DNA from 4 places in the Cohnella sp. 56 genome. Region 3 is predicted to be linked to each of the others. Evidence: riboswitches for the same ligand, from Rfam matches in the RefSeq annotation. Region 3 holds a riboswitch; each other region holds the start of a gene.

Region 1 (4,314 bases), on a different contig from region 3:
GCTAACGGCGTGCCACAGGCCGGATCCCGGCCGAGATCGTCGGATCAAATAACTGCAATTGTGCAGTTAATGTACCGAGAGAACGGCCGGTTTTGTCCATTACCTGCAAAAATGCAGTTATATTGCTCCGGGCGCACATCAAGCAACCAAAATGAAGAGGAATAACTGCATATTTGCAGCTATTCTCTCCTCGGCGGCGAACATAAATGAAAATAACTGCATGATGGCAGTTATGATCTTCGACCGTTCAACATGCTGGAGCGGGTCACAGCCTCATTCGGGGCCAAGTCCCCTTGCAGCCGTCGCTGTGCTTTTTTATCGCTTTTCAACGTCCTGAACAAATAAACGATGCTTATAACCCTAAGGAGGACCACCCATGACCGCCAATTTGCGCAAGCAAGATCCCGAGATCGTCAAAGCCCTGAACCTGGAGCTCGGCCGCCAACGCGACAACCTGGAGCTGATCGCGTCCGAGAACATCGTGAGCGAGGCCGTCCTTGAAGCGATGGGCACCGTGCTGACCAACAAGTATGCCGAAGGCTACCCGGGCAAGCGTTTCTATGGCGGCTGCGAGTATGTCGATATTCCCGAAGAGATCGCCCGCAACCGCGCCAAGGAACTGTTCGGCGCCGAGCATGCCAACGTGCAGCCGCACTCCGGCGCGCAGGCGAACCTCGCCGTCTATCTGGCGACGCTGCAGCCTGGCGACACCGTGCTCGGCATGAACCTGGCGCACGGCGGTCACCTGACGCACGGCAGTCCTGTCAACGCTTCGGGCCTGCTGTACAACTTCGTCGCTTATGGCGTTGACGAGCAGACGTTCACGATCAACTATGACGAAGTCCGCAAAGCGGCGTTCAAGCACCGTCCGCGCATGATCGTCGCCGGCGCGAGCGCTTATCCGCGCATCATCGACTTCGAAGCGCTCGGCCAGATCGCACGCGACGTAGGCGCGCTGTTCATGGTCGATATGGCGCACATCGCCGGCCTCGTGGCGGGCGGCCAGCACCCGAGTCCGGTGCCGCACGCGCACTTCGTCACGACGACGACGCACAAGACGCTGCGCGGACCGCGCGGCGGCCTGATTCTGTGCACCAAGCCTTGGGCGGCTGCGATCGACAAGGCCGTATTCCCGGGCACGCAGGGCGGCCCGCTCATGCATACGATCGCAGCCAAGGCGGTCGCGCTCGGCGAAGCGCTGCAGCCTTCCTTCAAGGATTATGCAGCCAACGTCGTGACCAACGCCAAGGCGCTCGCCGAGACGCTGACGGCCGAGGGCATCAGCCTCGTCTCCGGCGGCACGGACAACCATCTGATGCTCGTCGACACGCGCAGCCTCAACATCACGGGCAAGGACGCCGAGCATGTGCTTGACTCCGTCGGCATCACCGTCAACAAGAACGCGATCCCGTTCGACCCGACGAGCCCGTTCATTACGAGCGGCGTTCGGATCGGCACCCCGGCCGTCACCTCGCGCGGCATGGACGCGGCTGCGATGCAGAAGATCGGCCGTGCTGTAGCGATCACGCTCAAGAACCCGAAGGACGAGGCCAAGCTGGACGAAGCCCGCCAGCTCGTCCGCGAACTGGCTGCACAATACCCGCTGTATACGGGATTGGAATACTAAGATCCGGGAGTCGTCAGGCTCCGGAGCATCAAGCTTTTGCGCTCAATTTTGCCTGCTCAGGCTGAATTGGGCGCTTCTAATGTTTGACGATCTGGAGCAATCGGTATAAACTAAGTATACGCTTAATTCTCGGCATCGGCCGGGAAGCGGGGGAACCGAATCTTTAGGGGGCGAATTGGCGCTGCAGTTCAGGCGTCATAGGGTACCATCTTACCCGAGCCCGTCAGCTAACCTCGTAGGCAGGGGATGGGTCTCATCCAATTTATTGAAGCTTGAATGACCCTCATCGGGTCTTTTGGCGTCTTCACAAGGACCCCTCTGTCTGGCTAAGCGTATCGCGCACGCCTGCTGCAGAAGGGTCTTTTCTGTCCTTCCCGGCGTGTCGCCATTAGACCGGAGAAGGAGGAATTCACGTTGGCCATGCCGGAATACTACGCTAGGAACATGGACCAAGACGCTGCCGCCCATCCTTGCTCGAATACGTACTATCATAGTCTGATCGATTGGGACGATGCGAACGATCCGCTCCGCAAGCTGATGTCGCCTTCGCTCCCCGCATCCGGCAGCGCGGGAATATGGGGCGCCTCCGACGACGAGTCGGAGTATTTGGCTCAGGGCTACCGCCACAAGTTCCGGACAGCCGCCTTTCTGGTGCTGCCAGAGACCGAAGCCGAGGAGGGCGCCGCCCCTGCGCTCGAATATATTGCCTCCCATCCGGAGATCCGGCAGGTCATCCTTGCCGGCGGCGATTGCTTCGGCCTGCCTGCCGGCAAGCTCCGCAAGCTCATCGCGAGCCTGCGCGCGATCCCGCATGTCGGGATTATCAGGCTGAGCACGCGTTTGCCTGTCATAGAGCCGATGCGCATCGCCGAGGACAAGCGGCTGCTTCGGATCATTTCCGAATTTTCGACGCCGGCCAGGCCCATCTATCTGATGGCCCATGTGCATCACCCGCGCGAGGTGACGGATGCGGCGGTACACGCATTCCGGGCCTTGCAGAGCGCTGGAGCGGTGATCGTGAACCGGACGCCGATCCTGGGCGGCATCAACGACAGCGCCGAGTTGCTCGGCAGTCTGCTGGACCGGCTCGAGCTGGCAGGGGTGACGCCGTATTACTTTTTCGTCGACCGTCCGGGCGAGGACGGCGGGGAATTCGCGGTACCGCTGTCGCGCGCGTACCGGCTCGTCGAGGAGGCGAAGCTGGCGACGAACGCCGGCCTGGGCAGACGCGCCCGGCTCGCGCTCAATCACGATGCGGGATTCGTCGAGGTGCTGGCCGTCGAGGACGGCAAAGCCTATCTCAAGTTCCACGCATCGCCCGACGACGATATCGGCAAGTTCATCACGGCGGATTGCCCGGACGACGCGGTATGGCTCACCGATCTTCCCGGCAGCGAGTCCAAGATCGGGTCGCTGCGGATCGACTGGACGGACTCCGCCGATTACGGTCTGCGTACTTCCTACGTCAAGCGTCCATATCAGATCGGCGACTGACCCGCAGCGCATGCTGCGCCCTACATCCGGCTTTGCCTCTCGAGGCGGGCCGGATGTATATTTATGTGGGGGAATACCCGCGAGTGTTCGGGGAAATGTTGAAACGGTCGGCCTGTGTACATCGTAATAAACTACATAGCCGCGAACAAGCGGACAAGAGGAGGATTCGTGTACATGTCTATTTTCAAACGGTTGCGCGATCTCACGCTGTCTAACGTATATGCCCTGATCGAGAAGGCGGAAGACCCGGTCAAGATGACCGATCAATATCTGCGTGACATGGCAGAGGATCTCGAGGATGCGGAAAAGGCGGTCGCCGCCCAGATCGCAATCGAAAAGCGGTTCAAGCAGTTGTACGAGGAACAATCCGCGCTGGTCGCCAAGCGCGACGAACAGGCGAACATCGCAGCCCAGGCGAAGAACATCGATCTGGCCCGCCGCGCGCTCGAAGAGAAGAAGGCTGCGGAGACCAAGGTCGCCGAGTACAAGGCCAGCTACGAGCAGAACAAGCAGGCGGCCGACAATCTGCGGCTGAAGCTCGAGGAGATGCGCAAGCAGTTCACCGAGCTCAAAAATCGCCGCGAGACGCTGGTCGCGCGCGCCAACGCCGCCAAGGCGCAGGCCGGCATCAACAAGGCGATGGCGGGCTTCGGCGCAGACACCGCGCTGTCCGGCCTGAGCCGCATGGAGGAGAAGGTGCGGCAGATGGAAGCCCACGCCGAGGCGACCGAGGAGCTCAGCCAGTCCAAGGGCAAATCGCTCGACGACGAATTCGCGGCACTCGGCAAGGACAAGGCGGTCGAGGACGAACTCGCCGCGCTGCTTAAGAAGTACGAGAGCTAACGCAAGCGAGGACTCCCCAGCGGGGTCCTTTTTCTTGGAAGCTTCGCAGGAGCGAGGCGACGGCTGGACCGTTGCGGGGCGGATTCCGATTCGGATAAAATAGGAAACAAGGCTTGAATATTCGATACGGATGATGCCCGGCGGCTGCACCCTCATAATGATGAAGGCACAGCCGCCTCGCTCTATTCGCGGGAGGAGAGACATTCACATTGGCGATTGAAAATGTAGTCGGCACGCTGCTATGGACGGCGGCAGGCGCGGTGCTCCTGTTCATCCTGATGGGCATCGACGCTTACTTTACCAAGTACAAGGATATGGAAGAGATGAAGCGGGGCAATACGGCCGTCGCC
Region 2 (4,314 bases), on a different contig from region 3:
AGAAAGGAGCCGAGCGCAATAATAAAAGCAAAGCCGATGGCCAGCGTCCTCGGAGGAGACGCGACCAGCCATTTGAATATGTTGTTGAACATGCCGCGTCCCTCCTTCGCCGTCCGGCTATCCGATAATGATGCGGCCCTCGGCATGACGATAGAGCGTTCGGCCGGACTTGGTGCCGAGCGCGTAGGTCATCGTCAACGGCCCGAGGCGCCCCATGAACATAAGCAGGATAATAATAATCTGCCCGAACGCCGACAGATCGCCCGTAATGCCCGCAGACAGCCCGACGGTCGCATAAGCGGACATAACCTCGAACAGGATGAGCAGGAAAGCCTGATTCTCCGTGATCGAGAGGATCATGACCGACGTGATGACGATCGCGAGCGACAGCATCGTGACCGTGATCGCGCGGTTCACCTTGGCACGCTCGATGCGCAGTCCGAGCAGCACGACGTCCGTGCGTCCGCGCAGCATCGCCCATACGGCGGCGGCGAGCACGGCGAACGCGGTCGTCTTGATGCCGCCGCCCGTCGAGCCCGGCGAGGCGCCGACGAACATGAGGAGCACCATCGCGAACTGCGTCGCGTCGCGGAGCGAGCCGATATCGACGGTGCTCACGCCGGCCGAGCGGGTGGAGACGGATTGCAGCGCCGCCGCGAGCAGCTTGTCGCCGAATGCGAGCGGGGCAAACGTGGACTCGTTCGTATATTCGAAAATAAAAATTGTGATCGTGCCCAGCACGATGAGGAACGCCGATACCCAGAGCACGACTACGGAATGATAAGACAGCTTGCGCCGCGTCCGCAGCTCGACCAGGTCGGACAGCACGACGAAGCCGACGCCGCCCAGTACAATCAGCGCCATGGCGACAATATTCATAAACGGATCTCCGACGTAGTCCGTCATGCTGCGGAAATCGCCGAACAGATCGAAGCCCCCGTTGTTGAAAAAGGAGACGCTATGAAAAACGCCGTAGTACAAAGCTTTGCGGAAATGCATGTCCTGCATAAAGCGCGCGGTGAACAGCAGCGCGCCGACCGCTTCGATGCAGAGCGCATAGATCAGCACGCGGCGAACGAGCCGCACGATGCCCTCGAGGCTGCCCTGGTTCATCGCCTCCTGGAGCACAAGCCGGTCCTTGAGCGACAGCCGGCGTCCGGCAAAAAAGGCGAACAGCGTGCCCATCGTCATAAAGCCGAGCCCGCCCAGCTGTACGAGAATCAGAATGACCCACCGCCCGAAGACGGAAAAGTAGCCCAGCGTGTCCAGACGTGTCAGTCCGGTCACACAGGTGGCCGAGCTCGAGATGAAAAAGGCTTCGAGCCACGGCGTCGACTCGCCCGACACCGTGGAGACGGGCAGCCGAAGCAGCAGCGCGCCGATGGTAATAATGACGGCGAAGCCGATCGTCAATACCCGGGGCGGCGAAGCGTATAGCCACCTGATGATTTTCTTGAACAATTGCTTCACCTCATGACGGCAATCGCGATATGCGCGCAAAAAAAGACACTGGAGCTCCAGTGCCTTCGCACAGTAGTCCTGTCTGGCAGCCTACGAGGTTAGCTGACGGGTTCGGGCCAGAACAGGCTGCCCTATCCGGCGCTGCGCGCTCGGAATTCACCCCGGATGATGCGGTGGTTCCCCCGTTTTCTTTGCGGAAATTCGGCTGGGTAGTATGATGGAATTAAACAATTAAATCGAATTATAGTCTGTCCGTCCAAGACACACAACGTCAGAAAAGCGAAAAATCGCCTTGAATGAAGATATACCGCCGTTCTATGGCGATTAAACTTCATTTTTACGAGGATTCAGCTTCTTTCTCTTGTTTTGGCTGCCCTTTACCGCGATAATCTGCGTAATGGCTAGAATCGTTATTTAAATGGCGGATGTATGCGTTTTTTTAGAATAATACGGAATCGGAGTGGACCATTTTGAGATCAGCCCGTTGGATTATCGCCGCCGGAATCGGACTTTTTTTATTCGTTTGTCTGCAAGTATTGCCCGCGATCGTCCCCGCTATGAAAGACGACGCTGCAGGTTCGGTCTCCCGCGGAGAGGCTAAGAGGCTCGCGGTCTCGTACGCCGAGACGCACTGGCAACTGACGCCGGACCGTGTGAAGGATGTGACCGTGACGCATATGGGCGACGATCGGATGGCCGCCTATCTGACCAAGCACAAGCTGACCAAGGAATTCGACAGCAACTGGGACGCCAGCTATCCGATGGATGTGTATGCGGTCGACCTGCGTACGGACGGCGGCATCCATCGCGTCCTGCTCCATATGGAGACGGGCGCCGTCGTCGGATGGGCCGCGAGCGCCGGTGCCATGTCCGACGAGGACAAGGCGGCGGTCAGAGATGCGGAAGGCCTGACGGCCCAAGCGCTGGCATGGCTCAAAAAACAGCCGGCGTATGACGCATCGGCATGGGAGCCCATCGGCCGCGTCACGGACACCGGCGCGGTCATCCTGCAAAGCCGCAAGGCCGGTCTTGTCGATGCGCATCTGCAGCTGCTCGTGAAGCCGGATGCAGTCCTGAGCTACCGGTACGAGATGCCGCAGGGATTCGCCGCCGAGATCGCAAGGCAGCACAAGACCGCCGACAAGCTGTCCATGGTTGGCTTCCTGCTGCCGCAGATCGTCCTGTTCGTGCTGGCCGTCGTATACGCTGCGGCCTGCCACGGCTGGTCCTCGTTCAAGCGCGGACTGTTCCTCTCCTCCGCCTTCCTCGTCATGTACGCAGGGTTCATGTTCAACCTGCGCCCGGGATTGCGCGCCGGGGCGTCCGATAACGACACGATGTTCGTCTCCGAGAGCAGCGTGTCCGCGCTGCTCGCCGTCAACATCGTCATTTTTTTCGTGCAGGCGCTGCTCACCTACTTCGCCGCCGTCGGCGGCGACGGGCTGTGGCGTTCGATGGGCCGCTCGCTCTGGCCGCGGTGGCAGGAGAGCGACTACGGCAGCCGGGTCAAGACCGCCATGAAGCAGGGCTACATGCTCGCCGTCATCCTGCTGGGCGCGCAGACCGTCGTGCTGACCGCGCTCAGCCTGCTGCTCGGCAGCTATTACGGCTCGGACGACAGCCAATCCGTCTACAACATGTACTATCCGTGGCTGCTCCCGCTGCTCGCCTGGTGCGCCGGCATCTCCGAAGAGATACAGACCCGGTTCTTCGGCATCGGCATGGTCCGCAAGTGGCTGGATTACTTGAGCAAGGCCATCCTTCGCAGAGATGCCGGCATCGCCGGCGCCCGGATGCTGATGACGATCGCCTACGTGCCCGCGACGGTCGTATGGGCGTTCGGCCATGTCGGCTACGCCGTCTATCCGTGGCAGACCCGATTCATCGAGCTCATGATCATCGGCGCCCTGTTCGCCTGGTTCATGCTGCGCTTCGGGCTGATGACCGTCATCTTCGCGCATGTCGTCCTCGACTCCGCGCTCATGTCCTTGCAGCTGCTGTCCGACGGCCTGTCGTCCGACAACCTTGCAGGCATCGTCAGCCTGCTGCTGCCGGCGGCGATCGCGCTGCTGATCGCTTGGGCGCATGACAGGCGGCGCGCGAAGCATGCGGGCGGCGGATCTGACCCCGGCTCACTAACCCGAATATGAGCCGACGCGACTTTCTTATATCGTTTTCACAAGCTTTTTCTTTTCCATACGTGCGTAAACGACCAGCCCCGAAGTCAGAAAGGGAGCGGCGGCGACAAAAAAGATCCACATCCGCCGAATGACGGTCCATAACGCCAGGTCGCGCATAACCGCAAACCGAACGTGAGCTTCGAGCTCAGGCACATTACTGATCAGCGTGATGCCATACTTCCCTTCCTCAGGCACGACAAACCGGTATACCGACTTGCTCTTTTGGCGGTTTAATTGAAAAGTGGTGCTGTCATTCGCTTGCACATTCAAGGAGCGTTGACCGTCGTCAACCATTGCCACGATGGACTTGGATAATCCTTCCATTGGCCCGGCTGCGGCTCCCGCTTCGCCGTAATCATAAAATATTTGATACGGTCCCTGCTGCAAATGGACGATCGTTTTGGCGTTCAGTACCAGATATTCGCGATGATTCAGGGTTTTGATCAGCGAGAACATGCCTGTCGCAATGCCAGCGACGATGATGCATTCGGCCAAAATAAGCAGGGAGAACTGCCGCAAAAATAACTTCATAGGTTTAGCCCCTGTTATGCGGAATTAGAATATCACAACTGATTATGCACGAAATGGAAGGTAAACGCACAACAATTTAAAAGCGCGCCGCAATAAAGTCCGCAGCGCGCTTTTTATTTTCAGAAGCTTCCGTTATTCTACG
Region 3 (4,314 bases):
AATCACCTCTTCGTCTATCGTATGGAGAGGCGGGCCCGATGGTGCAAAATAAGACGCGCCGAGGGCTCCTTCATAGTCGAAGGAGCCCTCGTTCTATTCGATGAGTCCCGCGTCCGCGAGCCCGTCGGCGAGCGTCGCGAACTCCTGCAGCGACAGCGTCTCGCCGCGCCGCTCGGGCTTCACGCCGCAGGCCTCGAGCACGCCGGCCAGCTCGCCCTTGCGCTCCTTGCCGATGAGCGCGGCGAGGTTGTTGTGCAGCGTCTTGCGCCGCTGCACGAAGGCGGCATGCACGACGCGGAAGAAGCGGTCCTCGTCGGACACGTCGACCGGCGGCGCCTCGCGCCTCGTCAGGCGGATGACGGCGGAGTCGACGTTCGGCGCCGGGATGAAGGCGCCGGAAGGCACGATACAGACGATGTCCGGCACGCAATAGTACTGGACGGCAATGCTGAGCGTGCCGTAGTCCTTGCCGCCGGGCTTCGCCGCCATGCGCTCGGCCACTTCCTTCTGCACCATGACGACGATCCGGTCGAGCGGCAGCCGCTGCTCGAGCAGCGTCATGACGATCGGCGTCGTCACGTAGTAGGGCAGGTTGGCCACGACGCTGACACCGCTGCAGTCTGCGAACCGCTCCGCCCACAGCTTCGCCAGGTCCGTCTTGAGCACGTCGCCGTGCACGACCGACACATGCGGGTAGGGGGAGAGGACGTCGCTGAGGATCGGGATGAGACGGTTGTCGATCTCCACCGCGGCGACCGTGCCAGCTTCCTGCGCGAGCCGCTCCGTCAGCGCACCGATGCCCGGTCCGATCTCGAGCGCGCCTTTGTCCTTGGAGAGCGCGGCGGCGTCGACGATCTTGTCCAATATATTTTTATCGATCAGGAAGTTCTGACCGAGACTCTTTTTGAAGGTAAAGCCGTGCTTGCGGATGATATCCTTCGTCCGCGTCGGCGTCGCGATATCCATAGCGCTTCCGGCCATGCTGCCGGCGCTTCGGGCGCTCCCGGCCGGACGGCCGGTGCTGCCGCTCTGCCGCCGCCCTGCGCTTCCCGCCCGGTTGTCCGCTCCCTGCTTCGTCATTCGCCTACTCCCTCTCTCGTCAATTGCCTGAGCGCTTCGGCGAATTCGGTCCGCGTGATCCTGAACATCCCCAGGCGCTTGTAGAACTGCTTGCCGTTGGCATAGCCGATGCCAAGCAGCTCGCCCATCCGCTCCCTGCGGCTCGCCGCCGCAGGATGAACGATCAGGCCGGCGTCGATCAGATCCGGCCACGAGATCTCCGGCTCCGCGTGCGCAGCCCCGCCCGCGACGGCCTCCGCCCGGACCGTCGCTGCTGCCTCGTCGGCCCCCGCATCCGCCGCCGCCCTGCCCGCCTGCACCTGCGCCGCACTCGCCGCGCGCGCCTCCATCGCGGCCGCGCCACTCGACGCCCGCACCCGGGCGAGCGCGCCGCGGATCGCGTCCGGGCTCGCGTGCTCGACGCCGATGCCGTCCTTGCCCCGGGCGTCGGCCTTCGCGAGGAACGCGTGCTTGCAACCCGGCACGCGCGCCTCGATGATCTTGCGGATCTTCTCCCCGGGCACGTCGGGATCCGTGAATACGATGACGCCTCGCCGCTCGCGCGCCAGCTCGATGCGCCGGAGCACGGCTTCGTCGATCGCCGAGCCGCCGGTCTCGATCGTATCCGCGTCGACCGCCCTGCGCACCGCCACCGTATCCTCCTTGCCCTCGACCACGATGATCTCCGCCACTTTTATTTTTTCATCGCCTGACTTACCGATGATCCTTCACTCCGTTCGCCTGCATTCCAATCGCTTGTATGCACTCGCCTGCATTCCGCATCGCCTGCATTCCGCATCGCCTGCATTCCGCATCGCCTGCATCCCATTCGCCTGCATCCCGTTCGCTTGCTTGCCTATGCCTTATTATAGCCCACATTCCGCCAATGACAAAGGGAAGGAGCATATGCCCCTTCCCTGAACGCGGCAGCCCGACCAGGCCGCCGCCAAAAAAATTTCAGCCGCTCCGCCATAATAAAGACACAAATGCCATATTTGCGGGTAAAAAATAACTAAGAAAACTTAATCGGCGGATGGTTTGACCGGGCCGATCACATACACGGTATGACCGCGCTTGGTGCCGAACTTGTTCGCATACTTCTCACTGTCGTAGTATACGTCGATCTTTTTGCCTTTGATCGCGCTGCCGGTATCCTCGGCGCGGCGCAATCCGATGCCTTCGATATACACCCACCAGCCCAGCGGCACGAGCTTCGGATCGACCGCAACCGTGCGGCCCTCCACGACTTGGGTGCCGGATGCGGTGATGCCGTATCCCGGATCGCCTACATCCTTGCCGGTCGATGCCGGACCCGCCGAATAGGCGGTCAGCGTCACACCCGACATGACGCGTTTGACGTTGACGGTTTTGCCGTTCAACTGGAGCGTCTTGGCGCCTGCTTCTTCGCTGTAAGCGAGCGTTGCGACGGCGGCTTTTTTCTTGGCGCCGACCGCCACGACCTGCTGCACCGCCGGCTGTGCCAGCGACTTGTAGACCAATTGCTCGTCGACGAGCTTGCCGTCCTCGTAGACGCGCTCGAACTTTTTCACCAGCAAGCCTCTTTGTCCGGTCTGTACGACCTTCTGCTTGCCCTCAAGCATCGTCTTATCTTGTGTCTTGACGACCTTGTATTCAAGCGGATGCTCTGTCGTGACGACCTCGCGCTTGACGCGGACGATCTTGATCTGTGTGCCCTCGTCAATGCGGGCCGACACGGCCGGCGTTACTTTGTCTTCGGGGGAGAGCGCGATGCCCTCCGCCTTAAGCAGATCCCCTACCGTATCGACTGTTGTATATTTGGTCTCTATCTTCCCGTCCGCGACAAGCTGAATGCCTATTGCGCGATCGATGACGACGCGCGTGCCGTCCTCTACGGAAGACGTCAGCGCTGCCGACAGCTGATCGTTTGGACCGACCGTGATGCTCTGCTCCTTCAGCAGGGCCGAGACATCGGTAGTGCGGGTTTGGATGACGGTAGATTTCCCGCCGTCCACGACGGTCACGCTCTTGGCGGACGCGCCGTGCAGCAGCATGATGAGACAGATGGTAAGAGCAAAGGACAAGATTGCGCTCAAGAGAATCAAACGCAGATGCTCATGCAACCATCGCGCTGCGGTAAGCTTGCCGGTCGGTCGTGGATCATGGGTCCCTTGGATGGGGATTGCACCCATTTCTCTCGTTCCTCCTTCATAGCCTCGCCGTCGACTGTTCTACATGATTTCGTCTGACGCGACTATCCATTTGTGATAACGGCGCTGGAGGCACGGTGTGGAGCGGCTTGCACACCGGCTTAATGCGCCGCCTTGCCCAGCTGTCGAGGTCTGTTCATGCGCCTCCGTAGTCCCGGGATTGCTTCAGCGAGAGCGGTCCGCGCCGGCCTTGAGCACCGAATACGTGAATTCGGGCACAAAAAAAGCCTGCGACAGAGGACCTGGTCGTGGCTTCCGCTCAACTGGACGAGGGACGATAGGGCAGCACGAGGTTACCTCTCTCTACTACGCTTGCGAGGTTAGCTGTCGGGTTCGGACGTGGAGAGTCGCCCTTCGCATCCGATCGATGCGATTCACCCCTAGATTGCTCAGCCGCATGGATGACGCACCAAGCCGGTCATCGTCCGCGTCGGGTCCCCCGCTCCCCTGTTCAGGGAGATTAAGCGTACTGGAAAAGGAATGTCATATTCGGACTTCTGGATAAGATAATAACCCGCCTGCCCTAAACGTGTAAAGAACGTGCAAAGAGCGAATTTCAGCGTTTTTAGGCAAATTTAAGCCGAATTTTTTCAATTTGATGTTCAAATACTAGTTTTATCTTAGAAAATATTTATTTTTCATCGATTGTTAGCGGTTTTTCTTCGAGTCGGAAACAGGCGTAAGCATTTCGGCTCGTAATTTCTTCTATTTTTTTCCTAGAAAGGCCTGTGATTTCCGCAGCTGCGTCGGCGACAAATCGGACGTAGGACGACTCGTTGCGCTTCCCGCGGAAGGGGTGCGGAGTGAGATATGGGGCATCCGTTTCGATGAGCAGACGGTCCAGCGGTATACGCGATAATACCTCTTTTGGCACCCTCGCATTTTTAAAAGTGACCGGTCCTCCGAAGGATATATAGAAGTTCATATCGAGGCATTGCTTGGCCGTCTCCCAGCTGCCCGAGAAGCAGTGCATGATGCCGCCAACCTCTGCGGCGCCCTCCTCGCGCAAAATGCGGACAATATCCTCGTGCGCATCCCGGTTATGGATGACGATCGGCTTGTTCAC
Region 4 (4,314 bases), on a different contig from region 3:
GATATGCGGATATTGAACGCACGCCTGCCCATATATTCTAGCACGTTCTGCCAAGCCTTCCCAGATCCACAAGGGCTCATGGCAAGATTGCAGCAACAAATGCTGGAAGTCGACGTCTGTATATGTAAAAAAAGGCGGTGTCCAGCGTGCCTCGAACGAAACTCCCAATGAATACGCGAACAGTCGGCGTCCTTATCCTGCTGCTCGCCGCGATCGCGCTGGCGGGCTGCGAGAGCAAGTCCGGACAGGATTGGAAGCCGGCTGCGGCCGCTGCGCGGGGCTATGTTGTGCTGTCCTTCTCGGGACCAGTGAATCCGGGTCCCCTGCCCAAGTTCGTGCAGTCGGTAGCAGCCGGCGAACCGGCCTCCGTCAAGCTCGTTCACTATACGGTCGAAGGCGATCCGATCCTCCTCGAAGCGCAGTACGACGGAAAGGAGATCCGGTATGCGAAGGACAGCAGCATGGATGCCTTCGGCGCCGGCAAAGTCGTCAAACAAGTATGCCGCGGCGCGGAGATGCGCAGCGGGACGGACGGGACCGTATATGCGCTGACCGGCTGCGAAGGCGGGGATGTAGAGCTCGCTACGCTGCCTAAGCTTGATCTGCCGCAGCGGGTGGAGACGGCAGCCTATGCGGCCGAGCTGACGCTCGTCCCGGAAGAGGGCACGGGCGCCTACAAACCCGTCATCCGCAACCTGGGCGACGCGGACCTCGTATGCGGCGTGGAGTATGCCATCCAGAAGCAGGAATTCGGCACCTGGATCGGTATTAGCCCCAAGGAAAACGCGGCTTTTCCCGCGAACCAGCTGACGCTGAAAACCGGCGAATCGTACGAAATGGACAGCCTTGGCGGGACGTACGATTGGCCGCCGGCCCCGGGACAGTACCGCGTCGTCAAGTCGATTGAACTGGGCTCGACCTCACTGCGGCTTGCGGCAGCGTTCAAAGTTCCTTGAACCTACAGAAGGGCGCCCCGACGGGGCTCCCTGGTCCAATCGATATGCTATTCCGTCAGCCGGTCCACAGCTACCGTCTGAACGTCCGTCGGCTTCTGTCCGACCTGGACGGTCGCCATGCCGTTCGCCTCGTCGACTTCCTCGATCCAGACGGGCTGTCCTTCCAGCTTCACCGCGATCATGTCCTTCGATTCGAATATTTGCTTGGCCCGTTCCGTGTTCACGATGGATCGTCCCCTTCCTTTTCCCGCATCGTATCGGTCGTCGTCTCCTCGATCAAGCCGTTGTCGAACGTGACCTGTCCGCCGCCGAGCCCTTCGTTGATCATGCGGTCGATGTCCATGTCGTAGTTGTCGCGGCCTTCATAGATGTGATCCTGGACTGGAGCTGCTTCGTCGTCGCCCATGGTCATCCGGCTCCCTTCGCTTGTCTGCTATGGCGTCTGGCGCATGCATCGCGTTTCAGGATGCCCGATTCGGCCGCTTCGTATGAATCATGCGCCGCCCAGGGAACCCTGTAGAACATACGGACCTACCCAAGGAGGCCAAGAAGCGTATGCATACCGTATGGAAGGGCGCCATCAGCTTCGGGCTCGTGCATGTGCCCGTCAAGATGTTCACCGCGACAGAGGACAAGGACGTGCATCTGCGCCAGATTCACAAGGTGTGCGGCACGCCGATCTCCTATACGAAGAGCTGTCCGCACTGCGATCGGGCGGTCGAGACGGATGAGATCGTGAAGGGCTACGAGTACGAAAAGGGCCGCTTCGTGCTGTTCGACGAGCAGGAGCTTGAAGCGATCAAGCCCGAGAATACGCGTACGATACAAATTTTGGACTTTGTCGCGCTCGAAGAGATCGACCCGATGTTCTATCAGAAAACGTATTATCTGGCGCCGGATCAAGCGGGTGCGGGCGCGTACGGGCTGCTGCTCGAGGCGATGCGGCAGTCCGGGCGGATCGGCATCGCCAAGATCGCGATCCGCAGCAAGAGCAGCCTCGCCGCCATCCGCTGCGTCGACAACTGCATCTGCATGGAGACGATGTTCTACCCGGACGAGATCCGTGCGATCTCGGGCGTGCCCGGCCTGCCGCAGCAGCAGGCGGTCAACGAGCGCGAGCTCGACATGGCCAAGCTGCTGATCGAGCAGCTGTCCGCGCCCTTCGACGCCGCCAAGTATACGGACGACTATCGGGCTGCGATGCTGGACGCCATCAACCGCAAGGTCGCCGGGCAAGGCGTCGATGTCGTGACCGCGCCTGCGGCCGAGCGGACCAATGTCATCGACCTGATGTCCGCGCTGCAGGCGAGTCTCGCCGCCGTCAAGACGGGGGACGCGGCTGCGAACGGCGCGCCGGCTGCGGCGGCCGGAACGCGCGGCGCCGGGCGCAAGTCCGCGATTCAGGGCGACACGGGCTTGCCCGGCGCAGCAGCGGCAGACAAGCCGAAGCGCTCGCGGGCGAAGCCGGCTGTGCCCGGCGCCGCAGCGGCGGGCGGCGATGCCGCTGGCGGGGCCCCGGCGGGGACGCCGTCCCGCAGGCGCAAGGCGAGCGAGCCTAAATCTTGAGCCGAACCGGCGATGAACGGGCATGCATATACTTGCATCGCACATCAATCGCGGACAAATTGCGCATTTCATGACGCGGCCGCCACAATGAGAATATTTTAAGAAGCGGCGAACGCCCCTTCCGAATCCCGCGCGGGACAAGGAAGGGGCGTTTTCAGATTTTCTAATATATGGATCATGGTAATATTTATGCCGTGAACCGGCCGGATTCGGCTGATAGAATGTGAAGCATCCGAGCCGAAGCCCGAGAGGGCACGGGGGAACCAGGCATATGGGGTGAAGCCGCTTCATGCGGCAGGGCGTTCTCCGACCTAACCCGTCAGCTAACCTCGCAGGCTTAACCTATAAGGGGGAATTAAGCTTCCATGAAAAACAATCGTATCGGTCAACTGGCACTGTCCGGCGCTCTCGTCCTGTCGCTGGCAATCCCTTTCAGCGCATCCGCAAACGCCGCGACGACCTCGGGCACGCCGACGGTCCGGACTTACACATATACGCTTAACGCATCTACAATCGACGCATCGCAGCTGCAGCAATATCTCGGATCGTTCGACTGGCAATCGCTGCTGGCCGGGTTGAACGGCGGCGGAGCCAACGGCTCTGCACCGACTGTGACGCCTGCTCCGACAGCTAGGCCTGCTCCGACCGTGCAGCCCACCGCTCCGGCAGCCACGCCTGCACCGACCGTGCAGCCATCCAAGCCGGTTGCCACGCCCGCACCGACCGCGCCGCCATCCATCCCTGCCGGCGCCGGCAGCGGGACGACAGGCTCGGGCACATCCGTGCAGCAATCCGACTTCGCCGCACAAGTCGTCAACATCGTCAATCAAGAGCGCGCCAAAGCCGGCCTGTCCGCACTGAAGACGGACGCGAAGCTGACGACGGTCGCCGATGCCAAGGCCAAGGATATGTACAGCAACAACTACTTCGACCACAACTCGCCGACGTACGGTTCGCCGTTCGATATGATGAAGCAGTTCGGCGTGACGTACAGCTATGCCGGCGAGAATATCGCCAAAGGCCAACGCTCGCCGACCGAAGTGATGACCGCGTGGATGAACAGCGCTGGGCACAAGGCGAACATTATGAACGCCAACTTCAAGTCGATCGGCGTAGCCTACTACAACGGCGAATGGGTGCAAGAGTTCACGGGCTGATCGGCCCGTACCGCCTCACAGGGGCCGTCCCGCAAGTCATGCGAATGACTTCGGGGCGGCCCCTTTTTTGGGGGCGGGCAGCTACAGGAGCAGCGGCAGCGCCAGCACGATCAGGCCGGCCACACTCATCCAAGCGCCTTGGACGCGGATGCGCAAGCTGGCTTCTTCGGCCTCCTTGTCCGCTCTCCTCTGCATACGGCTGCCCGCAGCCAGTCTCAGGACAGCCCTCGGATGCAGCACGGCGAACAGAGCGGTTCCTGTCCAGAACACAAGCACGAGCGACAGCAGCGCGCCCGCCTGAGGCGGCACCGGAATAAACGTAGCGATCCCCTCCCTGCTATTGTTCTATGAGGGAAGCGGAGCAAAAGTGCGGGGCATCGCCCGTATTATTCCGGCTGCGCAAAGGAGCAATCGGCCGCTCCTGCGTCCAGGAACCCCTGGAGCACCGGATGGCGCAGCGTGCCGCCCGTCGTCCACTCCAAATAGTTCACCTTCACGGCTACGCGGTCCGGCGCGATCCACACCGCCTCCCGCTCCCGCTCGGTCCTGTTGGCGAACGGCTTGCGGGCGATGCGCAGCTCGGGCAGCCGCGCGGTCAGCGACCGGTAGTCCTCGTGCGTCAGCTTGCCCGCGCC

Evidence for each region. A riboswitch is a leader RNA that binds a small molecule or an ion and turns the genes downstream of it on or off. The one in region 3 is predicted to bind cyclic di-AMP.
Region 1: it holds a riboswitch for cyclic di-AMP, as region 3 does, so the genes downstream of both, VQ071_RS07070 (KamA family radical SAM protein) here and VQ071_RS28830 (ubiquitin-like domain-containing protein) in region 3, are expected to answer to the same signal.
Region 2: it holds a riboswitch for cyclic di-AMP, as region 3 does, so the genes downstream of both, VQ071_RS24075 (TrkH family potassium uptake protein) here and VQ071_RS28830 (ubiquitin-like domain-containing protein) in region 3, are expected to answer to the same signal.
Region 4: it holds a riboswitch for cyclic di-AMP, as region 3 does, so the genes downstream of both, VQ071_RS15770 (CAP domain-containing protein) here and VQ071_RS28830 (ubiquitin-like domain-containing protein) in region 3, are expected to answer to the same signal.

The regions. Positions count from the first base shown of each region.
Region 1 covers NZ_JAZDQE010000003.1:349,420-353,733, forward strand. The annotation lists gene glyA (serine hydroxymethyltransferase) at 377-1,627, shown strand; cyclic di-AMP (ydaO/yuaA leader) riboswitch at 1,737-1,882, shown strand; gene VQ071_RS07070 (KamA family radical SAM protein) at 2,042-3,121, shown strand; gene VQ071_RS07075 (PspA/IM30 family protein) at 3,296-3,964, shown strand; gene VQ071_RS07080 (DUF350 domain-containing protein) at 4,174-4,314, shown strand, end outside.
Region 2 covers NZ_JAZDQE010000017.1:68,947-73,260, reverse strand. The annotation lists gene VQ071_RS24080 (TrkH family potassium uptake protein) at 1-92, opposite strand, end outside; gene VQ071_RS24075 (TrkH family potassium uptake protein) at 118-1,461, opposite strand; cyclic di-AMP (ydaO/yuaA leader) riboswitch at 1,535-1,678, opposite strand; gene VQ071_RS24070 (hypothetical protein) at 2,019-3,611, shown strand; gene VQ071_RS24065 (hypothetical protein) at 3,627-4,172, opposite strand.
Region 3 covers NZ_JAZDQE010000030.1:12,727-17,040, reverse strand. The annotation lists gene rsmA (16S rRNA (adenine(1518)-N(6)/adenine(1519)-N(6))-dimethyltransferase RsmA) at 94-981, opposite strand; gene VQ071_RS28835 (toprim domain-containing protein) at 1,077-1,751, opposite strand; gene VQ071_RS28830 (ubiquitin-like domain-containing protein) at 2,082-3,122, opposite strand; cyclic di-AMP (ydaO/yuaA leader) riboswitch at 3,543-3,725, opposite strand; gene VQ071_RS28825 (TatD family hydrolase) at 3,880-4,314, opposite strand, start outside.
Region 4 covers NZ_JAZDQE010000008.1:173,754-178,067, reverse strand. The annotation lists gene VQ071_RS15790 (DUF4362 domain-containing protein) at 168-956, shown strand; gene VQ071_RS15785 (H-type small acid-soluble spore protein) at 1,004-1,180, opposite strand; gene VQ071_RS15780 (hypothetical protein) at 1,177-1,362, opposite strand; gene ku (non-homologous end joining protein Ku) at 1,512-2,522, shown strand; cyclic di-AMP (ydaO/yuaA leader) riboswitch at 2,748-2,875, shown strand; gene VQ071_RS15770 (CAP domain-containing protein) at 2,888-3,679, shown strand; gene VQ071_RS15765 (hypothetical protein) at 3,761-3,988, opposite strand; gene VQ071_RS15760 (ATP-dependent DNA ligase) at 4,066-4,314, opposite strand, start outside.